3 regions of the Janthinobacterium sp. PLB04 genome follow, and region 3 is predicted to be linked to each of the others. Evidence: predicted binding sites of a transcription regulator. Region 3 holds the regulator's gene; each other region holds the start of a gene.

Region 1 (6,646 bases), 720 kb from region 3:
GCCACCCTTCGCGCACCCTGCAATGGCTGGACGCCGTGCAAGTGCTGCTGGCAGCTTACCTGACCTATACGGCCATCTTTTCCGTCTCGCCCTTCGACCAGCGCTCGATCGCGCCGATACCCGCCAGCCTGCTGGTGACGACGTACAACGTGGAAAACCTCGTTCTGGCCTGTTGCGCCTCGCTGCGCCTGCTGGCGCACCGCCGCGATGGTGCACAAGGGCGTTTCTACCTGCTGCTCAGCGTGTTCCTGTGGTGCTACGCCGCCTGCGCGGGCGCCTATAATTACCTGACCCTGCATGCGCTGGCCGAAGCCGGTCCCAGCGAGGTACTGCCCAGCCTGCCTTTCCTGCTGCTGGCGGTGCTGGCCATGCGCGTGCAGCCGGGTGAGGAAGAAGCACGGCCGCCGCGGCCGTTGACCTTGCTGATTGACAACTTCAGCCCCATCTTCTTCACGGCAGCCCTGCTGGGACTGGGATTCGTCGTGCTGCGCGAACATTTCTACCTGGCGGCCAGCGCCCTGTTTGTCGCGCTGACGGTCCACGCGCTGCGCTCGGCCACCCTGCAAAGCCGCTACATGCAAAGCGAACGGGCTTTGCGCGAAGCCCACGACAAACTGGAAAAGCTGTCGCTGACGGATGGCTTGACGGGCATCGCCAACCGGCGCTGCTTCGACCAGACCCTGCAGCTGGAGTGGCAGCGCGCCGCGCGCAACAATCAACCGCTGGCGCTGCTGATCATCGATATCGACTTCTTCAAAAGCCTCAACGATACCTTCGGCCACCCGTATGGCGACGCCTGCCTGCAGCAGATCGCGGCGGCCCTGCATTCCGCGCTGCCGCGCGCCAGCGACCTGGCGGCCCGCTTCGGCGGAGAGGAGTTTGCCGCCATCCTGCCCGCCACCGATGGCGCGGGCGCGCTGGCCGTGGCGCACAAGATGCAGGAAGCGATTGCCGCGGCCGCCATCGGCCACGCGCCGTCGCGCGGCGGCCTGGTGACGGCCAGCATCGGCCTCGCGCTGAATGACGCAGGACAGACGCCGGAACAGTTGCTGGCCGCCGCCGACCAGGCCCTGTACCGGGCCAAGCAGAATGGCCGCAACCGGGTCGAAGGCTAGCCTGTCAGCTTGCCGGTAATGACTTTCCATTGCGCCGGCGTCACGGGCGTGATCGACAGACGGCTGCCCTTCTTTAGCAGCAGCATGTCTTCCAGCTCCGGCATCTGGCGCATCTCGGACAGGGGCAGCAGCGCCGTCTTCCTGACACCGCGCACGTCGACGCTGATCCAGCGCGGCTGCTCTTGCGTGGCCTTGGCATCGAAATATTTGCCGCCCTCTTCAAACTGGCTGTGATCGGGGTACGCGCCGCTGGCCACTTCGGCCACGCCCACCACGCCCGGCTGCGGGCAGCTCGAGTGATAGAACAGCACGCCATCGCCCGGTTGCATGCCATCGCGCATGAAGTTGCGCGCCTGGTAGTTGCGCACGCCAAACCACGGCATGGTGTGTTTGGGCGCCGCCATCAGGTCGTCGATGCTCACTTCATCGGGTTCGGATTTCATCAGCCAATATTGTTTCATATTCACTCCCTATCAAAAGCAACAGGCGTAAAAAAACGGTTGCGCATCGATGCTGCAACCGTTTTCTTGGTACTGCAAATTGGGCCCCGCCTGTGCCGCTATGCCGGCATCCCGAACCAAACGGTTCAAGGTGGTCACGTTAGTTCAATTTCGGGTTCGTCGAACGAGCGACGCTCACTCCCATCAAACAAAATTCGCAACCGATGCGCATAAATGGTTCAAGGAATATATGGCAATCGCGAACACCGCAGGGTAGACCCAAGTTTACTCCTTTGATCGCGCATCGCAAAGACAAATCGTACCGTATCCGCTTAAAAACCAATTAATAACACCGAATAAAACCGTAGCGAGCGGCGATGAATTGTGGCTAAGAAGCGCAGCTGTGCTAAAGCACAGCGAGCATCGCAGGCCGCAATGCGCGACGCGCAGCAGGTTTGATTCGATGTTTAAAAAAGGTTTTCCTGGGGCGTCAGAGCGCTGTCCAAGACAGTGTGCATGGCCGAGATTTTCTGCTTCACTTCCAGTATCGTCAATTCCGACAGCGGACCTTGCGGCGACTTCACGGAGAGGAATTCCGCGGCCACGCCCAGGGCGGCCAGCACGGCGATGCGGTCGTTGCCCTTGACCTTGCCCGCGTCGCGGATGGCTTTCATTTTGCTATCGAGATAGATCGCCGCTTCGCGCAGCGCGCGCTCTTCGCCGTCGCGGCACACCATGCTGTAGGACTGGCCCATGATATTGACATCGACACGCGGCATTACGCTTCCTTCTCGTTCTCGGCACTATAAGCGCCCGCTTCCGAAGCGGCTTGCTCCAGGCCGGCTTGCACCAGTTCGGGAATTTTTTCCAGCAAAGCTTCCACCCGCTCCTGCGCCTCGCGCATGCGCTGCACATACAGGGCGTTCTCGGCGGCCAGCGCGGCATTGTCCTTGCGCAGTTGCGCGTTTTCACGGCGCAGCGCATGGGTCATTTCGGCCAGCAGGCCTATTTTGTCGGATAATTCGTTGAATTCGGAAATCATCCCGCCACTATAGGGCGGACGCTCCATGGGCGTCAATCGAATCACGCCGCTGTCACACATATTTACATCAATGCAGGGCAGTTGGCGGACAATACACGCTTTTTCCGGCGCTTTTCGCCAAGTGCGCGCATCTGCCGGCGCCGCGATGGCAGCGTTTTACTCGTCGACGTAATCGGGTTCGATATCGAGTCCGCCATAGCGGTTTTCGCAAGAGCGGCGCGTCAGCGTCTGTTGTCCGCCCTTGCCGTCAAGAACCATCGTCAAGTCGCGGCAAGTACTGCGATAACTGCCAGGCTTGGCGTCCGTCCGCGAGGGCGTCAAGCGCACTGCCAGCGGCACCGCATTCCCCAGGCCCTTGTTGCTCCACTGGCGCGTCTTGCCATCCTCTTCATCTTTCAAGGTGCGCACGGCGGCCGTCAGCAGCGCTTTCTGTTCCCTGGCATTGAGCTTGGCGATGGTGACGTCGGACAGGAATGGCGGATACACGACGGGCGCCGGGTCCTTGCCCTGCACATCCCAGCGTCCGCTGTTCTGCGAACAGGTGCGGCGGCTCAGGTTCTGCGACTTGCCGCCCGCGGTGACGACGAATTTCAGGTCGCGGCACACGTGCGCCTTCAAGCTGTGTTCCGTCATGCCGGAGTTGCTGAAGTTATATGCGACCTTCACCAGCACGCCATTGTCGGCGCCGTTGTCCCACACATGGGCTTCCTGGTCGTCGTCATCCTTGTTCAGATCGTTGAACAAATCATTGAGCAACATTTCCTTTTCCAGCGGCGTCAGGGCCGCCACGGTGATCTCGTCGACGATGGTGGGCGTTTGCGCCGCGGCATTGCCCAGGCAGGCGAGACCGACGAGAGTAGCGCCCAACAGGCGCAGGGCGGGATGGGAAATCGGGAATGGCATGGCGTGCTTTCTGGTGCGAGTGGTGATATTGATATGCAATTGCAATCATCTTATCAAATTTCATAGTCAAACTCTGTTTCCTATGCGTACAGGAACGCCCCCTCTCCGAACGGCATGCTAGAGTCGCGCCTGTTGCTGACGCCCGGGAACGAGGCTTGTGCTGGCGCAAACCCTGTGTAGATGCAGGCTCTGCTCAGCATCTATCTATATGTTCCCCTTGAATAAGCCCCCTACCGTCCCTATAATTAGCACTCGTTAGTAGAGAGTGCTAACAAACTCTTTCGTAGCAATCCTCAGGAAATGATGGTGCTTGCCAGGCCACTGCAGGGAACGCTACGCGGCGGGCGACGCCGCGATGCACCACTGCCGGATACAGGCAAGGACAGGATGACATGGGGTTTGCTTGACCGTTGCGGGCTGCTTTCAACGGCGGTCACTGAAAGCACGTCTGGCGCTGTGCCAGGCATGTATTCATTTAGCAACACCTATCCATTGAACTTTAAGGAGTTTTGTATGAATCTGCGCCCATTGAACGATCGCGTCATCGTCAAACGCCTCGACCAGGAAACCAAGACTGCGTCCGGCCTCATCATTCCTGATGCAGCTGCTGAAAAACCGGATCAAGGCGAAGTCCTTGCCGTAGGCAATGGCAAGATTCTCGACGACGGCAAAGTGCGTCCTCTGGATGTCAAAGTGGGCGACCGCGTCCTGTTCGGCAAGTACGCCGGCCAAACCGTCAAAGTTGACGGCGATGAGCTGCTGGTCATGCGCGAAGAAGACATCATGGCGATCGTCGTCAAGTAATTGTTTCCACGTTGTAGACAGATACATCCCGAAACTCAGGAGAATTGAACATGGCAGCTAAAGAAGTAGTATTCGGCGACGCAGCGCGCGCCAAGATGGTCGAAGGCGTCAACATCCTCGCCAACGCAGTCAAAGTAACGCTGGGCCCGAAAGGCCGCAACGTGGTCCTGGAGCGCTCGTTCGGCGCCCCTACCGTCACCAAGGATGGTGTCTCGGTAGCGAAAGAAGTTGAACTCAAAGACAAGCTCATGAACATGGGCGCGCAAATGGTCAAGGAAGTTGCTTCCCGCACCAGCGACAACGCCGGCGACGGCACCACCACCGCAACCGTGCTGGCACAAGCCATCGTGCGCGAAGGCATGAAGTTCGTTGCCGCCGGCATGAACCCGATGGACCTGAAGCGCGGTATCGACAAGGCAGTTGCTGCCACCGTCGAAGAACTGGCGAAAATCGCCCGTCCTTGCACCACGACCAAGGAAATCGCCCAGGTTGGCGCGATCTCGGCAAACTCGGACTACTCGATCGGCGAGCGTATCGCTGAAGCGATGGAAAAAGTCGGCAAAGAAGGCGTCATCACCGTTGAAGACGGCAAGTCGCTGAACGACGAGCTGGACATCGTTGAAGGCATGCAGTTCGACCGCGGCTACCTGTCGCCATACTTCATCAACAACCCGGAGAAACAAGTTGCCGTGCTGGACAGCCCATTCGTCCTGCTGTGCGACAAGAAAATCTCGAACATCCGCGACCTGCTGCCGGTACTGGAACAAGTTGCAAAAGCTGGCCGTCCACTGCTGATCATCGCAGAAGACATCGAAGGCGAAGCGCTGGCTACCCTGGTTGTGAACAACATCCGCGGCATCCTGAAAACTTGCGCAGTGAAAGCACCTGGCTTCGGCGACCGCCGCAAAGCCATGCTGGAAGACATCGCTGTCCTGACCGGCGGCCAAGTGATCGCTGAAGAAGTCGGCCTGACCCTGGAAAAAGTGACCCTGGCCGAACTGGGCCAAGCGAAACGCATCGAAGTGGGCAAGGAAAACACCATCGTTATCGATGGCGCCGGCGAAGCAGCTTCGATCGAAGCACGCGTGAAACAAGTGCGCGTACAGATCGAAGAAGCGACCTCGGACTACGACCGTGAAAAACTGCAAGAGCGCGTCGCCAAACTGGCTGGCGGCGTTGCCGTGATCAAGGTTGGCGCAGCCACCGAAGTCGAAATGAAAGAGAAAAAAGCCCGCGTTGAAGATGCACTGCACGCGACCCGCGCTGCCGTGGAAGAAGGCATCGTGCCAGGCGGCGGCGTAGCCCTGCTGCGCGCACGCGCCAACATCACGGTCAAGGGCGACAATCCTGATCAAGACGCCGGTATCAAGATCGTCCTGCGCGCAATGGAAGAGCCACTGCGCATGATCGTGCAAAACGCTGGCGAAGAAGCTTCGGTCGTCGTGGCAGCCGTACTGGCTGGCTCGGGCAACTACGGCTACAACGCTGCCAACGGCACGTATGGCGACATGGTGGAAATGGGCGTCCTGGACCCAGCCAAAGTGACCCGTTCGGCGCTGCAAAACGCCGCTTCGATCGCTTCGCTGATGCTGACGACCGACTGCATGGTCTGCGAAATCGCTGACGACAAAGCAGGCGGCGGCATGGGCGGCGGCATGGGTGGTATGGGCGGCATGGGCGGCATGGACGGCATGATGTAATGTCCGGCGGCCAGTCGCGCAGGCGACGGCGAGACTGGCCGCATACGCAGGGACAGGGCTGGCAGACCAAAAGCTGCCAGCGCCTCCCGGCGGCCCCGAAAGCCACCTTCTACGGAAGGTGGCTTTTTTTCGCCTGTTGATTTTACAAGCCCGTTTGGCAAACCCGTTCGGCAAGCCCGGCGATTGCCGGCCTGTGCGTTTTGCTTTAGCATGGCCGCCATCCTCCACCTTCTTACGCCACTACCGCCATGTCGCCACGCGCCTCTTCTTCCAAAACCACCATCATCGCCGGCATCCTGGCCGGCTTGCTGGCCGCCGGGCTCGGTGCTTTCTACCTGCACCAGCAGTCCGCGCCGCAGGCAGACAATGCCCCGGCCGCGAACAGCCAGACGGCGGTGCCGGAGCAGAACGCGCGCGCCGTCGATGCGCTGATGGCTTTGCCGGAAATCAAGGCATGGTCGGCGCATATCGAAAAGGCGTCCGGCGGCCGCGCGCACGGCGCCGTGATGGAAACGTCGCCCGAGACGCGCCTCGTCGATGGCGTCGCTTGCTACCAGCTGAGCTTTTTCGAAAGCACGCCCGATGCGGCGCACCGGTGGGAGAGTTTCGTCGTCACGCCCGATGGCAAGCGCATCCTCGTCG
Region 2 (6,646 bases), 1.4 Mb from region 3:
CCCTGTTTGCCATGGCGGACTTGCTGGGTTTTGCTCCAGCGCAATGGCCGGCGCTGGCCGCCTGGACGCGCGATTTCGTCGCCTGCCTGTCGCCGCTGAGTAATGGAGAACAACTGGCCGGTGCGCAAGTGGCAGCCGCCGCCTTGCTGCAAGGTTTTATCGCGTTGCTGCGCGAGGCGGATGCATTGCCCGGCAGCTTGCTGGCCAAGGTCGTGGCCGAGGCGGATGCCCGGGGCTGGCGAGCTTCGGGCGGCGTGCTGGCCAACCTCGTGGGTCTGCTGTCGCAGACCTGCGACGCCACGGCCGGCTTGCTGGGCAATGCCATAGTTGCCTTGCGCACGCAACCGCAGTGGTCCACGCAAGTGGGTGCCGCACCCCGGCTGTGGCCAGCCCTGCTGCGCGAGGTCAGCCGGCATGACCCCTCCATCCACAACACGCGCCGCTACACGGCGCAAGACGTGGAGTTCGATGGCGTGCGCGTGCCGGCCGGGCAGATGATCGTCGTCGTGCTGGCCAGCGCCGGCCATGCGGAGTGCGGCTTTGGCCATGGCCGCCACATTTGTCCGGGCCAGTCCATCGCGCAGGCCATTGGCACGGCTTGCCTGCAGGCGTGGGCCGACGGGCTGGAGCGCATGCCGCTGGCGTGGCGTTATCTGCCGTCGCTGAACGCGCGCATCCCTGTTTTTAGCCTGGGAGAAATGAAATAATTGCCGTGATTTTCGAAGTCTGGCCCGGCGCGGAAGGGCGCGAGCAGTATCTGGACCTGGCCGCCGCGCTGCGTCCCTTGCTCGATGAAGTGGACGGTTTCATTTCCATCGAGCGCTTCAGCAGCCTGAGCGAGCCAGGAAAATTGCTCTCGCTATCCTTCTTTCGCGACGAGGCGGCGCTGGCGCAATGGCGGCAGCTGGAAGCGCACCGCGCGGCGCAAACGGCCGGCCGGCAGGGCGTGTTTGACGACTACCGGCTGCGCATTGCCGCCGTCGTGCGCGATTACGGCATGCTGGACCGGCAGCAGGCGCCGGCCGACAGCCAGCGGCGCCACAGCGTTTAGCGGGGCAGTGCGCCCTGCGTGATTTTCACTTTGACCCGGTAAGTGGGTTCGGCCGCATTCAGGGCGGGCGGCGTGGCCGGATCGACGTCGAGCAGGGTAAACGTCAGGTGGTTGACGGTGACGGAACTGGCGGCGCCGGGCATGGAGTCGGACAAGACGATGTCCGTGGCGCCTGCGCTATTGAGCAAACTGAAACTGTAGCTGACGTAGCCTTTCCACACGCACACGGCGCCCTTGCGGCAGCGGCTGTCGTTGACACGTTCGAGTTTCAGGGTGTCGGTGGCCGTGATGGCCACCTGTTCGCCCGGCGACAGCACGTGGGTGACGCTGCGCGGCGTGTTTTCCGCGTCGCCGGCGCTGCCGGCCGCGCCGCAGCCAGCCAGCACGGCCAGGCAGGCGAAGAACAGGGGAAGCAGCACGGTGCGGTAAGAGCGGGTCAGATAATGCATGTTTTTCCTTTCAGGTGGAGCGTCCCCGGCGTGCTTGTTCACGCGTGGGATGAAAATGATAGTAACAAAATGATATTTTTACGGCGCACTATTGGCGTGCTGCCGGTGAATTGATGCGCCAGCCACGCGGCGCGCCGATTACTGCGTAGAATGGCTGTTTTGAAAATCAGGAAACAACCATGAAAAAAACCGACCTGGCCAAAAGCGATGCCAAGAAACTGATGGGAAAGATGAATGTTCCCGGCGCCGGTGCATTCGGTAAGGAAGCGGTGGTCATCGACCGCCGCGAGCAGCGCAAGCGCGATCAGGCCCTGGGCCTGGTGCCATTCGCCGTCAAGCTGAACAGCGATCTGGTCTTGCAATTGCAGACCCTGGCCAAGGAACGCGGCGCGGATCTGAATGAATTGGTCGCCGAGCTGATCACCAAGGGCTTGGCTGCAGCGTAAGGGCTGACAATGTTTATCTGTTGATAAATATCAAGTTATAAAACTAAAAGGCGCCTTGCGGCGCCTTTTGCATTGCGGCATTGCTTGCGATTACACGTAGGCTGCCAGGGCGCCCTTCATTTTTTTCAGTGCCGCCACTTCGATCTGGCGGATGCGTTCGGCCGATACGCCGAACTCTTCTGCCAGCGCGTGCAGGGTGGCGCCGGAGCCGTCGTCGTTGGCCAGCCAGCGCGCTTCGATGATGCGGCGCGAACGGGCGTCCAGCTTCGACAGTGCCGTTTCCAGGCCTTCCGACTGCAGACGCGTCACTTGTTCCGCTTCCAGTACCTTGGTCGGCTCGCTTTGCTCCGACGACAGATAGGCTATCGGCGAAAACTTGTCGTCTTCATCGTCGGTCGGCGATTCCAGCGCGATGTCGCGGCCGCTCAAGCGGGTTTCCATCTCGATCACTTCTTCGCGCTTCACGTCGAGCAGCTTGGCCAGCGCATCGATCTGCTTTGGCGTCATCGCATCCAGGCCCGTCTTGTGGCTGCGCAGGTTGAAGAACAGCTTGCGCTGCGCCTTCGTCGTCGCGACCTTGACCAGGCGCCAGTTTTTCAGGATGTACTCATGCATCTCGGCTTTCACCCAGTGCATGGCGTACGACACCAGGCGCACGCCCTGGTCCGGATCGAAACGCTTCACGGCTTTCATCAAGCCGATATTGCCTTCCTGAATCAGGTCGGCGTGCGGCAAGCCATAGCCCAGGTAGCCGCGGGCAATCGAGACCACCAGGCGCAGGTGCGACAGCACCAGTTCTTGCGCGGCGGCCAGGTCATTTTTTTCACGCAGGCGTGTCGCCAGCGAAATTTCTTCGTCATGGGTCAACATGGGCAGGCGGTTCACGGCCGAAATATAGGCGTCGATATTGCCCAGATTGCCAGTGAACCCGAGGCCCAGCGCATTACTTTTGGTCGGAACCAATGCGGACGTTGCGGACATCATAGTCATGTTTTCTCCCTCGTAGTCTTGCTTTGTTCCAGTTGGCCACGTCACGCGACGTGGCAGCTCGTATCTTCGTTTTTGCGTATTCGGTCTTGCACTTTGCAGATCGCGGCACCATCTTGATCTGGCGTCCATGGCGGTTCTGCTATTGGTATGTCCCTATATTAGCACTCTCTGCTTGAGAGTGCCAATCAGCACATTTAATCGACCTGATAGCCTAAATGCTATGGCGAATGAATGCTTGATATACATCTTTAAAAAGCGATTTGAACAGCGCTGCAGGCCGCTTTACGACAACATGGCCAGTCTACGGCCTCTGGCTGAAGCGAGCCTTAAGAATACTTGCTTAATATCAATATAACAGCAATATGGGGATGGCGAGACGCATGGCGGCGCGGGAGCGCCGCCATGGAAAGGAAGGTCAGTTCAGGCGCGCCAGGTGGCGCTGCACGCACAGGAAGGCGCCGATCAGGCCCAGGCCGGCGCTGACGGCCAGCAAGCCGGCCATCGGCAGCGGCGCCAGCGGCACCAGCTGGAATTCGGACGCATACAGGCGGGCAAACTCGGCAATCGCCGTATTCAGCGGCTGCAAGGCCAGCGCCACGGCGCCCAGGGCCAGCGCACCGGCGCACAGGCCCAGCAGGGCGCCCGTGTAATAGAAGGGGCGGTGGATGAAGGTATCGGTGGCGCCGATCAATTTCGAGATGCTGATTTCATCGCGCTGCTGCATCACCTGCAAGCGGATGGTATTGAATACCACGGCGATCACGGCCACGCCCAGCGTGATCGCCAGCAGCAGCAGCACCAGACGCAGCACGCCCAGCAGGGCCGCCAGGCGCTTGACCCAGGCCGAATCGACTTGCGCCGATTCCACGAATGGCAGCTGGCGCAACTGTTCCGCCACCGCATCGACATCCTGCGCTTCGCTGGCGCTGCTGAAGGCATCGAGTTTCAGCACATAGCTGTCGGGCAGGGGATTGTCGCCCAGGGTGCTGAGCACATCGGCCAAGCCGCTCTTGTTTTTCAGCGAGTCCAGCGCCTGTTCGCGCGGGATGAAGACGATCTTCGCCTTTTGCGGGCCCACGATCTTGCGCATGGCGCTCGCCAGGGCCACGGCTTGCTCGCGCGGCGTGTCGATCTTCAGGAAGACGCTGATTTCCGGGTCGACCGACATCTGTTCCGACATGGGGCGCACGTTGTCGAGCATGGTCAAGCCGGCGAACGGCAGCGACAGGGCGATGGCGACGACGAGCACGTTCAATAGAAAGCCGCCCGGCGACTTGCGCAAGTGAATCAGTGCCGAACCGAGGGCGAAGCGGTGTTGACGGAACCAGCCTCTCATGCCTGTTCTCCCTGCGCGTCGTCCTGGTCGGGAGAGGGCGCAAAATCGGGATCGGGCGGCGCGAAGACGGGCGCCTGCGTGGCCTTGTCGATGGCGACCAGCTGGCCGTTTTTCAGGTGGATCACGCGGGCGGCGGCGTCGAGCATCTGTTCGTCATGGCTGGAAATGAGGCAGGTCACGCCCACGGAGTGGAATGCTTTCAGGGCGTCGAGCACCTTGTTGGCGCTGGCGCGGTCCAGGTTGGCCGTCGGTTCGTCGGCCAGGATGATCTGCGGCCGGTTGACGATGGCGCGCGCGATCGATACGCGCTGCTGTTCTCCGCCCGACAGCGACAGCGGTCGCGCCATGGCGCGGTCCAGCAGTCCCACCTTGTCGAGCGCGGCGCGCGCGCGCTGTTCGGCGGCCGCCTTGTGGGCGCCGACGACGAGCAGCGGCAGCATGACGTTGGCCAGGATGGAGCGGTCGTTGAGCAATTTTTGCTGCTGGAAGATCAGGCCCATGTTGCGGCGCAGGAAGGGAACGCCGGCCGGCTTGATCTTCGCCATGTCCTGGCCATTGACGATCAGCTTGCCCGACGTGGGGCGTTCCATGGCGGCGATCATTTTCAGCAAGGTGGATTTGCCGGCGCCGGACGGGCCCGCTAAAAACACCAGCTCGCCTTTGGCAATATTGAGGGAAATGTCGCTGAGCGCCACGGCATCGGGGGAGTATTGCTTGGAGACGTGCTGAAATTCAATCATGTATGGGCTTATCCGAGCAGCGCTTCGACAAATTCGGCAGCCACGAAAGGCTGCAAGTCTTCAATTTTCTCACCGATGCCGATGAAATACACGGGCACGGGACGTACGCGGGCAATTGCCGCCAGCACGCCGCCCTTGGCGGTGCCGTCCAGCTTGGTGATCACCAGGCCGCTCAACTGCAGGGCATCGTCGAAGGCCTTCACTTGCGTGAGGGCGTTCTGGCCCGTGTTGCCGTCGATGACGAGCAAGGTTTCATGCGGTGCGCCATCCATGCCCTTGCCGATCACGCGCTTGATTTTCTTCAATTCTTCCATCAGGTGCAACTGCGTCGGCAAGCGGCCTGCCGTGTCGACCATGACCACGTCGATGCCGCGCGCCTTCGCCGATTGCACGGAGTCGTAGGCCACGGCGGCCGGGTCGCCCGATTCCTGCGAAATCACGGTCACGTTGTTGCGCTCGCCCCAGACCATCAACTGCTCGCGCGCGGCGGCACGGAAGGTGTCGCCCGCGGCCAGCAGCACGGACTGGTTGTTCGACTGCATGTGCTTGGCCAGCTTGCCGATGGTGGTGGTCTTGCCGGCGCCATTTACGCCGGAAATCATCATCACCAGCGGCTTGTGGCGGCCCAGCTCGAAGCGCTTTTCCAGCGGCGAGAGCAGGTCGATCAGCAGCACTTTCAGGGCGGCCTTGACGGCGGCCGCGTCGAGCAGCTTGTCTTCCTTGACCCTCTTCTTCAGTTCCGTCAGCAGGAATTCCGTGGCGTCGATGCCGGCGTCGGACATCAGCAGCGCCGCTTCCAGCTCTTCGTACAGGGCGTCGTCGATCTTCGCGCCGACAAACAGCACGGACAGGGTGTTCGAGGTTTTCGACAGGCCTGCCTTGAGGCGCGTCATCCACGATTTTTTCTCGGGTTCGGCGGCCACGATCACGGGTACGAGCTCGGCCGGCGCACCGCTCAGGGGCGTAGCGGCAGGCTGCGGGGCAGGCGGCGTGGCGGCGGGAAGGACGAGAGGCTCGGCTGGTGCAGCCTCGGGAGCGATGGGTTTTTTCTTGAAGAAACTAAACATGGATGTGTGGTGGCGGGTGCTGACCTAAGGCCCGGCGGCGCCGGACACTGTGTTACGGGCTATTCTACCAGAGCGCGCCCGGCCCTTCATGCTTTACTGTTCGATTGGCAACATTGCGCCGCTATCCACGGAGATCGCCGCAGTTGCCGCGCTTTTCAGCCGGTTCAGTGGGTTTGCAGGGCCAGTGCCTGGTGGCGGCGGCGCCAGTCGGCGATGCTTTCGTCGACTTGCCGCAGGTCCAGCACATGCAAAAAGTGTGGCGGCTGCCTGGTCAGCACAGGACTGCGTCCGCCGGCCCACAATTCCATGTTGGGCGGCAAGCTTGCATGCAGCTGCTGCAGGCTGTCGCGCGTCTGCCGTTGCTTGCTGGCGCTGGAAAACGACAGCGCCACGATGTCCGCCCGTTGCGCGCGGGCGGCCGCGACGATGTCCGTCAGCGGCGTTTCCACGCCCAGCGACATGCAATGGGCGCCGGCCGCCGCGCACAGCGCCTCGGCCATCAGCAGCCCCAGGCCATGACGCTCCTGCGGCAAGGTACTGAGGACGATGCGTGGGGAGCGCGTGGAC
Region 3 (6,646 bases):
GACCTGGCCTTGCTCGACGTGCAAGTGGCCGCGCTGGGCAACCAGGCGGCCAATTACCTGTGCGGCGGCAAGGTGCCGCAGCGCATGGGCAATGCCCATCCGAACATCGTGCCCTACCAGGACTTCCCCACGGCCGACGGCGACATGATTTTGGCGATCGGCAACGATGGCCAATTTTCGCGCTTTTGCGCCGTCGCCGGCCACCCGGAATGGGCGCAGGACGAACGCTTCGCCACCAATCCACAGCGCGTGGCACACCGGGCGATCTTGATCCCCCTGATGCGCCAGACCACGGTCATGCGCACGACGGCCGAGTGGATCAGCGCCTTCGAGGCGCAAGCCGTGCCGTGCGGTCCCGTCAACCGCATCGACCAGGTCTTTGCCGACCCGCAAGTGGTGGCGCGTGGCTTGAAAGTGGACATGCCGCATCCGACGGCGGGCACGGTGGCGCTGGTGGCCAATCCCGTGCGCCTGTCCCACTCGCCGGTGCAATACCGCTTGCCGCCGCCATTGCTGGGGCAGCATACGCAGGAAGTGCTGCAGCAGTGGCTGGGGTTGGACAGTGCGGAGATTGAACGCTTGCGCGAACGCAAGGTCGTGTAAATGTTGGGTATATCGGATTACGCGCTTGCGCGCTAATCCGAGCTACTTCAATACCAGCTTCAACGCCGGCTTCTCGCCATAATCGTCATAGCGCTCATTGATGCCGGCGATACAGAACGTGATTTCTTCCAGCAAGTCCGGCACTTGCGCCTTCATTGCTTCCGCATCTTGCACAACAATGTCGAGCACTTCGTTCGGCTTCAAACGGAACTGCGTCATGTTTTCGTCATCGCGCAGATAGCTGAGGCAATCAACCCAGGCGTCCATGCTGTTGCCGTAGAACTCGGGGAAACCGAAGGCTTGCACGCATTGCGCGTGAAAGCTCGCTGCGTCGGTGATGTCTTTTCCATTCAGGATGGCAGTGGCCATGGTCTTCCTCAGTTCTTCAGCGACAGCACATCCTGCATGTCGAACAGGCCGGTCGGCTTGTCTGCCAGGAAACGCGCGGCGCGCAAGGCGCCGTGGGCGTAGGTGACGCGGCTGCTCGACTTGTGGCTGATCTCGATGCGCTCGCCGATGCCGGCAAACAGCACCGTATGATCGCCGACGATATCGCCGCCGCGGATGGTGGCAAAGCCGATGGTCGACGGGTCGCGTTCGCCCGTCACGCCTTCGCGGCCGTAAACGGCGCATTCCTTCAGGTCGCGGCCCAGGGCGCCGGCCACCACTTCACCCATTTGCAGGGCGGTGCCCGATGGCGCATCGACCTTGAAGCGGTGATGGGCTTCGATGATCTCGATATCATAGCCTTCGGACAGGCTTTTCGCGGCCAGTTCCAGCAGCTTCATGGTGACATTCACGCCCACGCTCATGTTCGGCGCGAACATGATGGCCGTCTTTTCGGCGGCGGCGGCAATGGCGGCCTTGCCAGCGTCATCGAAACCCGTGGTGCCGATGATCATCTTGATGCCATGCTCGGCGCAATACGCCAGGTGCTGCAAAGTGCCTTCGGGACGCGTGAAGTCGATCAGGTAATCGGCGCCGGCCAGGCCGGTGGCCAGATCGGATGCGATCAGCACGCCGGCAGGCTTGCCGAGAAAGGCGGCAGCATCCTGGCCGACGGAAGGCGATCCATCGCGGTCGAGGGCGCCGGCCAGCACGGCGTCCGGCGCATTGCTGACCGCTTCGATCAGGATATGGCCCATGCGGCCGCTGGCGCCAGCGATGGCAATTTTCAGTTCAGTCATTTTATTCTCTTACAGCAACTTATTTGGTGGGTTCGGCAGCAGGTGCAGGTGCAGGCTCGGCGGCAGGTGCAGGCGTCACTTCCGGCTTACTCACAGGAATGGCGGGCGCGGCATCGGCCGGCACGGGCACGGCGCTTGGCGCCACGGGTGATGGCACGGCGGCGGCAGGCACGTCAGCCTTGGCGACCTTGGCGAACGGCGACGGGCCGGCGATACGGTCGATGTATTCTTTCTCCGTCGGCAAGTTGCCGCCTTCGAAACGTTCAACCTTGCCATCCTTGCCGAAGTACACGACCACGCGGCTGCTGGTGGTTTCGCCACTGCCCCGGGCCAGGCGGAATGGATAATCCCAGCGGTCGGCATGGAAGATATCGGTCAGCAGCGAGGTGCCGAGGACGAAACGCACCTGGTCGCGCGTCATGCCCACTTTCAACTGGGCCAGCATCTCTTCGGAGACAAAGTTGCCTTGTTGAATGTCAGGACGGTAGGGCGAGAAAAACCACATGAATTTTTGCAGCGGCGTAATGGTGGTCGTTTGTGCGCCCTGTTCGGGGACCAGTTCCTTGCCTTCTTTTTGAGCAGCTGCCGGCTTTTCGCCAAGGATGCCACGGCTGGCGCAGCCGGACATGGCCAGCGCGACACAGACCATGCCTGCCACGACTGGTGCTCGAAATGAAATACGGTGCCAGAGAGATGGCAATACAGCCGGTGTTACGCGCATAAATGACCTCAATTTGATGAACAAAACGCCAGGAGTGGCCGGCCTGCCAAAAAATGCATATTTTGGCACTCCCCGCTAAAACGCTATATGATAAAGCACCTGACCCACATACGAGCAACAAACATGAGTAACAATCCTAGTGATCTCAAGGCAAGCGGCCTGAAAGCCACCCTGCCACGGCTGAAGATACTCGATATCTTCCAGAGTAGCCCGGTACGCCACCTGACCGCGGAAGACGTCTACAAGATTCTGCTGGCCGACAATATGGATGTCGGCTTGGCAACTGTCTACCGCGTCCTGACGCAATTCGAACAGGCAGGCTTGCTCAACCGCAACCATTTTGAAACCGGCAAGGCGATTTTCGAGCTCAACGAAGGTTCCCACCACGACCACCTGGTGTGCCTCGACTGTGGCCGGGTCGAAGAATTCTTCGACGAAGACATCGAAGTGCGCCAGCAAAAGGTAGCCGAAGAGCGCGGCTTCAAGATCGCCGAACACGCCTTGGCCATCTACGGCAACTGCATCAAGACGGCTTGCCCGCACAAAACCGCCTGACCACAGCTGGCCGCTCCCACGGGGCGGCTGGCGCGCCAGGCAGTACGATCAATGATGGCTGAGCGCGCTTGACAGCAACTTGGCCGTGATATCGACAATCGGGATGACGCGCTCGTAGGCCATGCGCGTCGGTCCGATCACTCCCAGCGTGCCCACGATCTTGCCGTTGACTTCATACGGCGCCGTCACCACGCTCATCTCATCCATCGGCACCAGGTTCGATTCGCCGCCGATGAATATCTGCACGCCCGTCGCCTTGCTCGATACGTCGAGCAGCTGCATCAAACCCGTTTTTTGCTCGAACATGTCGAACATCTGGCGCAGCGAATGCATATTCGATGACAGATCGCTCACGCTGAGCAAGTTGCGCTCGCCGGAAATCACCATGTCATCGCTATGGTCGGCCATCGCTTCGCTGCCCGCTTCCACGGCCGCCTGCATCAGGCTGCCCATATCGTCGCGCAACTGGCGCAACTCACCCTGCAGGCGCACGCGCACGGCATCGAATGACAGACCGCCATAATTCTGGTTGATGTAATTGGCCGATTGCACCAGTTGCGCCGGCGTATAGTCGGCCTCCGTCAGCAATAAACGGTTCTGCACGTCGCCGCCGGGGGCGACGATGACGAGCAGGATGCGTTTTTCGGACAGGCGCAGGAATTCGATTTGCTGGAATACGGATTCGCGGCGCGGAGTGAGCACGACGCCGGCAAACTGCGACAGCGACGACAGCATCTGCGCCGCGTTGGCGATGGTTTTTTGCGGTTGCGGCGTCTGCAGGCGCATGCGCGACTCCACCAGATGCTCGTCTAGGTGCCGGACGGTCAGCAAGGTATCGACAAAGATGCGGTAGCCGCGCGGCGTGGGGATGCGTCCGGCCGAGGTGTGAGGGCTGGACACATAACCGAGCTCTTCCAGGTCGGCCATGATGTTGCGGATCGTGGCCGGCGACAGGTCCAGGCCGGAAATTTTCGACAAGGCGCGCGAACCGACCGGCAGGCCGTCGGCGATATATCGCTCGACCAGGGCTTTCAGCAGTGTTTGGGCACGTGTATCGAGTTGCATGGTATTTTATTTAAGCAAGTATGTTGTTAAGCAAGCGGCAACGAAAGCGGCCGAACGTGCATCAACAGCGCCTATTATGCACGTTCGCCCGGTCTGCGGCGATCAATCTTCCAGTTGCCCCTGCAGCCACAGCAGCAATTCATCGAAGTTGGCGCAGATGGCGTCGGGCTGCACGCCGGCGGCCAGATGCGCGTCGCTGCCCTTGCGGTTCATCCACACGGCGCGCATGCCCGCCCCCTGCGCTCCCGTGACGTCGAAATACAAGTCGTCGCCCACATACACGGCCTCATGCGGCACCACGCCCAGCGCGGCGCAAGCGGCCAGGAAGATGCTCGCGTCAGGCTTGGCCACGCCGAAATCGCTGGCGGCGATGGAGACTTTAAAATGCTGTGCCAGGCCGATAATTTCAAGGTCCGCATTGCCATTCGAAATCGAGCCGACCAGCATGCGCTGACCCATCCAGGCAAGGCCAGGCAAGACGTCGTCATACGGCTGGACGCGATGGCGCGCAGCCAGGAACTGCGCGATGGCGCCATCGACCAGGACAGGATCCTCGCCGGCCGCCTCGAAGGCGGCCAGCAAGCCCGCGCGGCGCAACTCGATCAGGTTGCCATGGAAATGCGGTTGTTCATGGAGCATGGCCAGGCGGTGCTGGCGCAGCACCTCGATGGAAAACTGCTGCGCCACCTTGGGCGCATGCGTGGCCAGCCAGTCGTGCAGCAGGGTTTCCGCGGCGGCAATCACGGGCGCGATGGGCCACAAGGTATCGTCGAGGTCGAACAGGATGGCCTTGGGCGGCACGGCAGGTTTTACAGGGGCTAGGGACATGGGATTCACGGTGGATGCCACGCCACAGTGCGCAGCCTGCCTCTATTGTCGCATTGATCGCCGCCGCCGGCATGGCTGCGCCTCCATGAAATGGGGCCGGGCCAGCGCTTCCCGGCGAAAAATTGTTACAGGGTGATACAAGGCAAGATCATTCAGCTTGCCAGATAGACTAAAATAGGCGCCATTCCAATGCGGCGCCAGCGTCCGCGTTGCGCTACCCAACCTAATTCGTTTTGGAGAATGTATGAAAAATTTGTACCTGCGCTCGATGCTGGCGGCGGCTTGCGCCGTCACACTGGCAGCCTGCGGTGGCAGCGGCGGCAACCTGTATCTGCAAGGCCAAGTCGTCGGCCTGGCCAAAGATGGCCTGATTCTCCTGAATGACGGGGAAAGCTTGCCAATTCCTGCGGGCCAGGCCAGCTTTGTTTTCACCAAGCTGGTCAAGAACGATGACCGCTACAATATCACTATCGCACAACAGCCCAAGGGTGCCGTTTGCACCATTATCAATGGCGTCGGCAAGGCATCGAGCTACTCCGTGACCACGGCCCAGGTGAACTGCCAGACCAACGCCTACCCGCTGAGCGGCACGGTCACGGGCCTGACCACGGATGGTTTGCGCCTGGTGATGGGACCCAACGGCACGACCCTGCTGGCAGGCGCCACCACCTACGAATTCAAAAGCGTTGATGACGGCGCCTCGTACGGCATTTCCATACTGGCTCAGCCAACGGGCCTGACGTGCCGCTTCCAGGGTTCCAGCAGTGCCGATGGCAGCGATACGGTCGGCAAGATGGGATCTGCCGCCACGACCGCAGCCACACTTGACTGCAAGCCGCAGTAATCCTTGCGATCCGTCACCTATTTTTGGAGAAATACATGAAGTTATCCTGCTTGCGCCCTATCGCCGCACTGCTGCTGACCTTGGGACTGGCCGCTTGTGGCGGCAAGGCCTCGTATGATGTCAGCGGCACGATCTCAGGCTTGAACAATGAAGGACTGATCCTGGTCAATGGCGGCGATCCCCTGCCGATTCCTGCCGGGAAAACAGCGTTTACCTTTGCCAAGCGCATCGACTATGGTACCGACTACAACATCACCATCCAGCAGCAACCGGCGCACATGACTTGCAGCATCAGCGGTGGTTCCGGTTCGGCTGGCCATTACCTCAGTATCAGCGCCGCTGTTGCTTGCGCGCAAAACAGATATACCGTGGGTGGCACGATTTCCGGCCTGACGGTGGACGGCCTGGTGCTGATTAACGGTAGTACCACAACAACAGTGGCCAAGGACGCCACGACCTTTACCATGGCCGGCTCCGTCGCCTATGGCGATACCTTTAACGTCACCGTCTCCCCCACCCAGCCGAAAGGTCTGCTGTGCGCTGTACAGCCGGGCACAGGCGTCGGCACCATGGGCGAAGCGAATGTGACGACGGTGAAGATCGCCTGCAATCCGGCCTAAGTTGCGGCAACGGTAGCCGCCAGGCGGCTACCGGGAAGAGATATCATGAAAATCTATATTTGATATTCAAAATATAAATTGGAGTTATATGTGGCGATGCAGCATAATGCATCTGTCTCCTCCAACTCTTCCAAGAATTGGATTTAGCCCGCTTTTACCAGCGGGCTTTTTTTTGCCCAAAATTCCTCAGGCAGGCTTGTTCAAGCCCGGCTGCAGCATTTGC

The links. Region 3 encodes HrcA, which represses chaperone genes, less so after heat shock. Its sites were predicted from a motif close to TTAGCACTCNNNNNNNNNGAGTGCTAA; they were not measured.
Region 1: a site for HrcA is predicted at 3,746-3,772, ahead of groES (co-chaperone GroES). Genes of this name have one in related genera too.
Region 2: a site for HrcA is predicted at 3,095-3,121, ahead of rpoH (RNA polymerase sigma factor RpoH). Genes of this name have one in related genera too.

What each region holds. Positions count from the first base shown of each region.
Region 1 is NZ_CP088968.1:5,505,459-5,512,104, forward strand. It holds gene LSO07_RS24335 (GGDEF domain-containing protein) at 1-1,115, shown strand, start outside; gene LSO07_RS24340 (EVE domain-containing protein) at 1,112-1,576, opposite strand; RNA gene ssrS (6S RNA) at 1,656-1,833, opposite strand; gene LSO07_RS24350 (cell division protein ZapA) at 2,023-2,334, opposite strand; gene LSO07_RS24355 (DUF904 domain-containing protein) at 2,334-2,624, opposite strand; gene LSO07_RS24360 (hypothetical protein) at 2,754-3,500, opposite strand; gene groES (co-chaperone GroES) at 4,014-4,304, shown strand; gene groL (chaperonin GroEL) at 4,355-6,004, shown strand; gene LSO07_RS24375 (hypothetical protein) at 6,253-6,646, shown strand, end outside.
Region 2 is NZ_CP088968.1:1,254,618-1,261,263, forward strand. It holds gene LSO07_RS05555 (cytochrome P450) at 1-707, shown strand, start outside; gene LSO07_RS05560 (antibiotic biosynthesis monooxygenase family protein) at 704-1,051, shown strand; gene LSO07_RS05565 (hypothetical protein) at 1,048-1,500, opposite strand; gene LSO07_RS05570 (hypothetical protein) at 1,680-1,946, shown strand; gene rpoH (RNA polymerase sigma factor RpoH) at 2,037-2,930, opposite strand; gene ftsX (permease-like cell division protein FtsX) at 3,352-4,272, opposite strand; gene LSO07_RS05585 (cell division ATP-binding protein FtsE) at 4,269-5,012, opposite strand; gene ftsY (signal recognition particle-docking protein FtsY) at 5,021-6,079, opposite strand; gene LSO07_RS05595 (MerR family transcriptional regulator) at 6,244-6,646, opposite strand, start outside.
Region 3 is NZ_CP088968.1:6,226,597-6,233,242, forward strand. It holds gene LSO07_RS27545 (CaiB/BaiF CoA transferase family protein) at 1-603, shown strand, start outside; gene LSO07_RS27550 (barstar family protein) at 646-972, opposite strand; gene dapB (4-hydroxy-tetrahydrodipicolinate reductase) at 981-1,790, opposite strand; gene LSO07_RS27560 (outer membrane protein assembly factor BamE) at 1,810-2,439, opposite strand; gene fur (ferric iron uptake transcriptional regulator) at 2,635-3,066, shown strand; gene hrcA (heat-inducible transcriptional repressor HrcA) at 3,115-4,131, opposite strand; gene LSO07_RS27575 (HAD family hydrolase) at 4,234-4,959, opposite strand; gene LSO07_RS27580 (hypothetical protein) at 5,204-5,803, shown strand; gene LSO07_RS27585 (hypothetical protein) at 5,839-6,423, shown strand; gene mmsB (3-hydroxyisobutyrate dehydrogenase) at 6,610-6,646, opposite strand, start outside.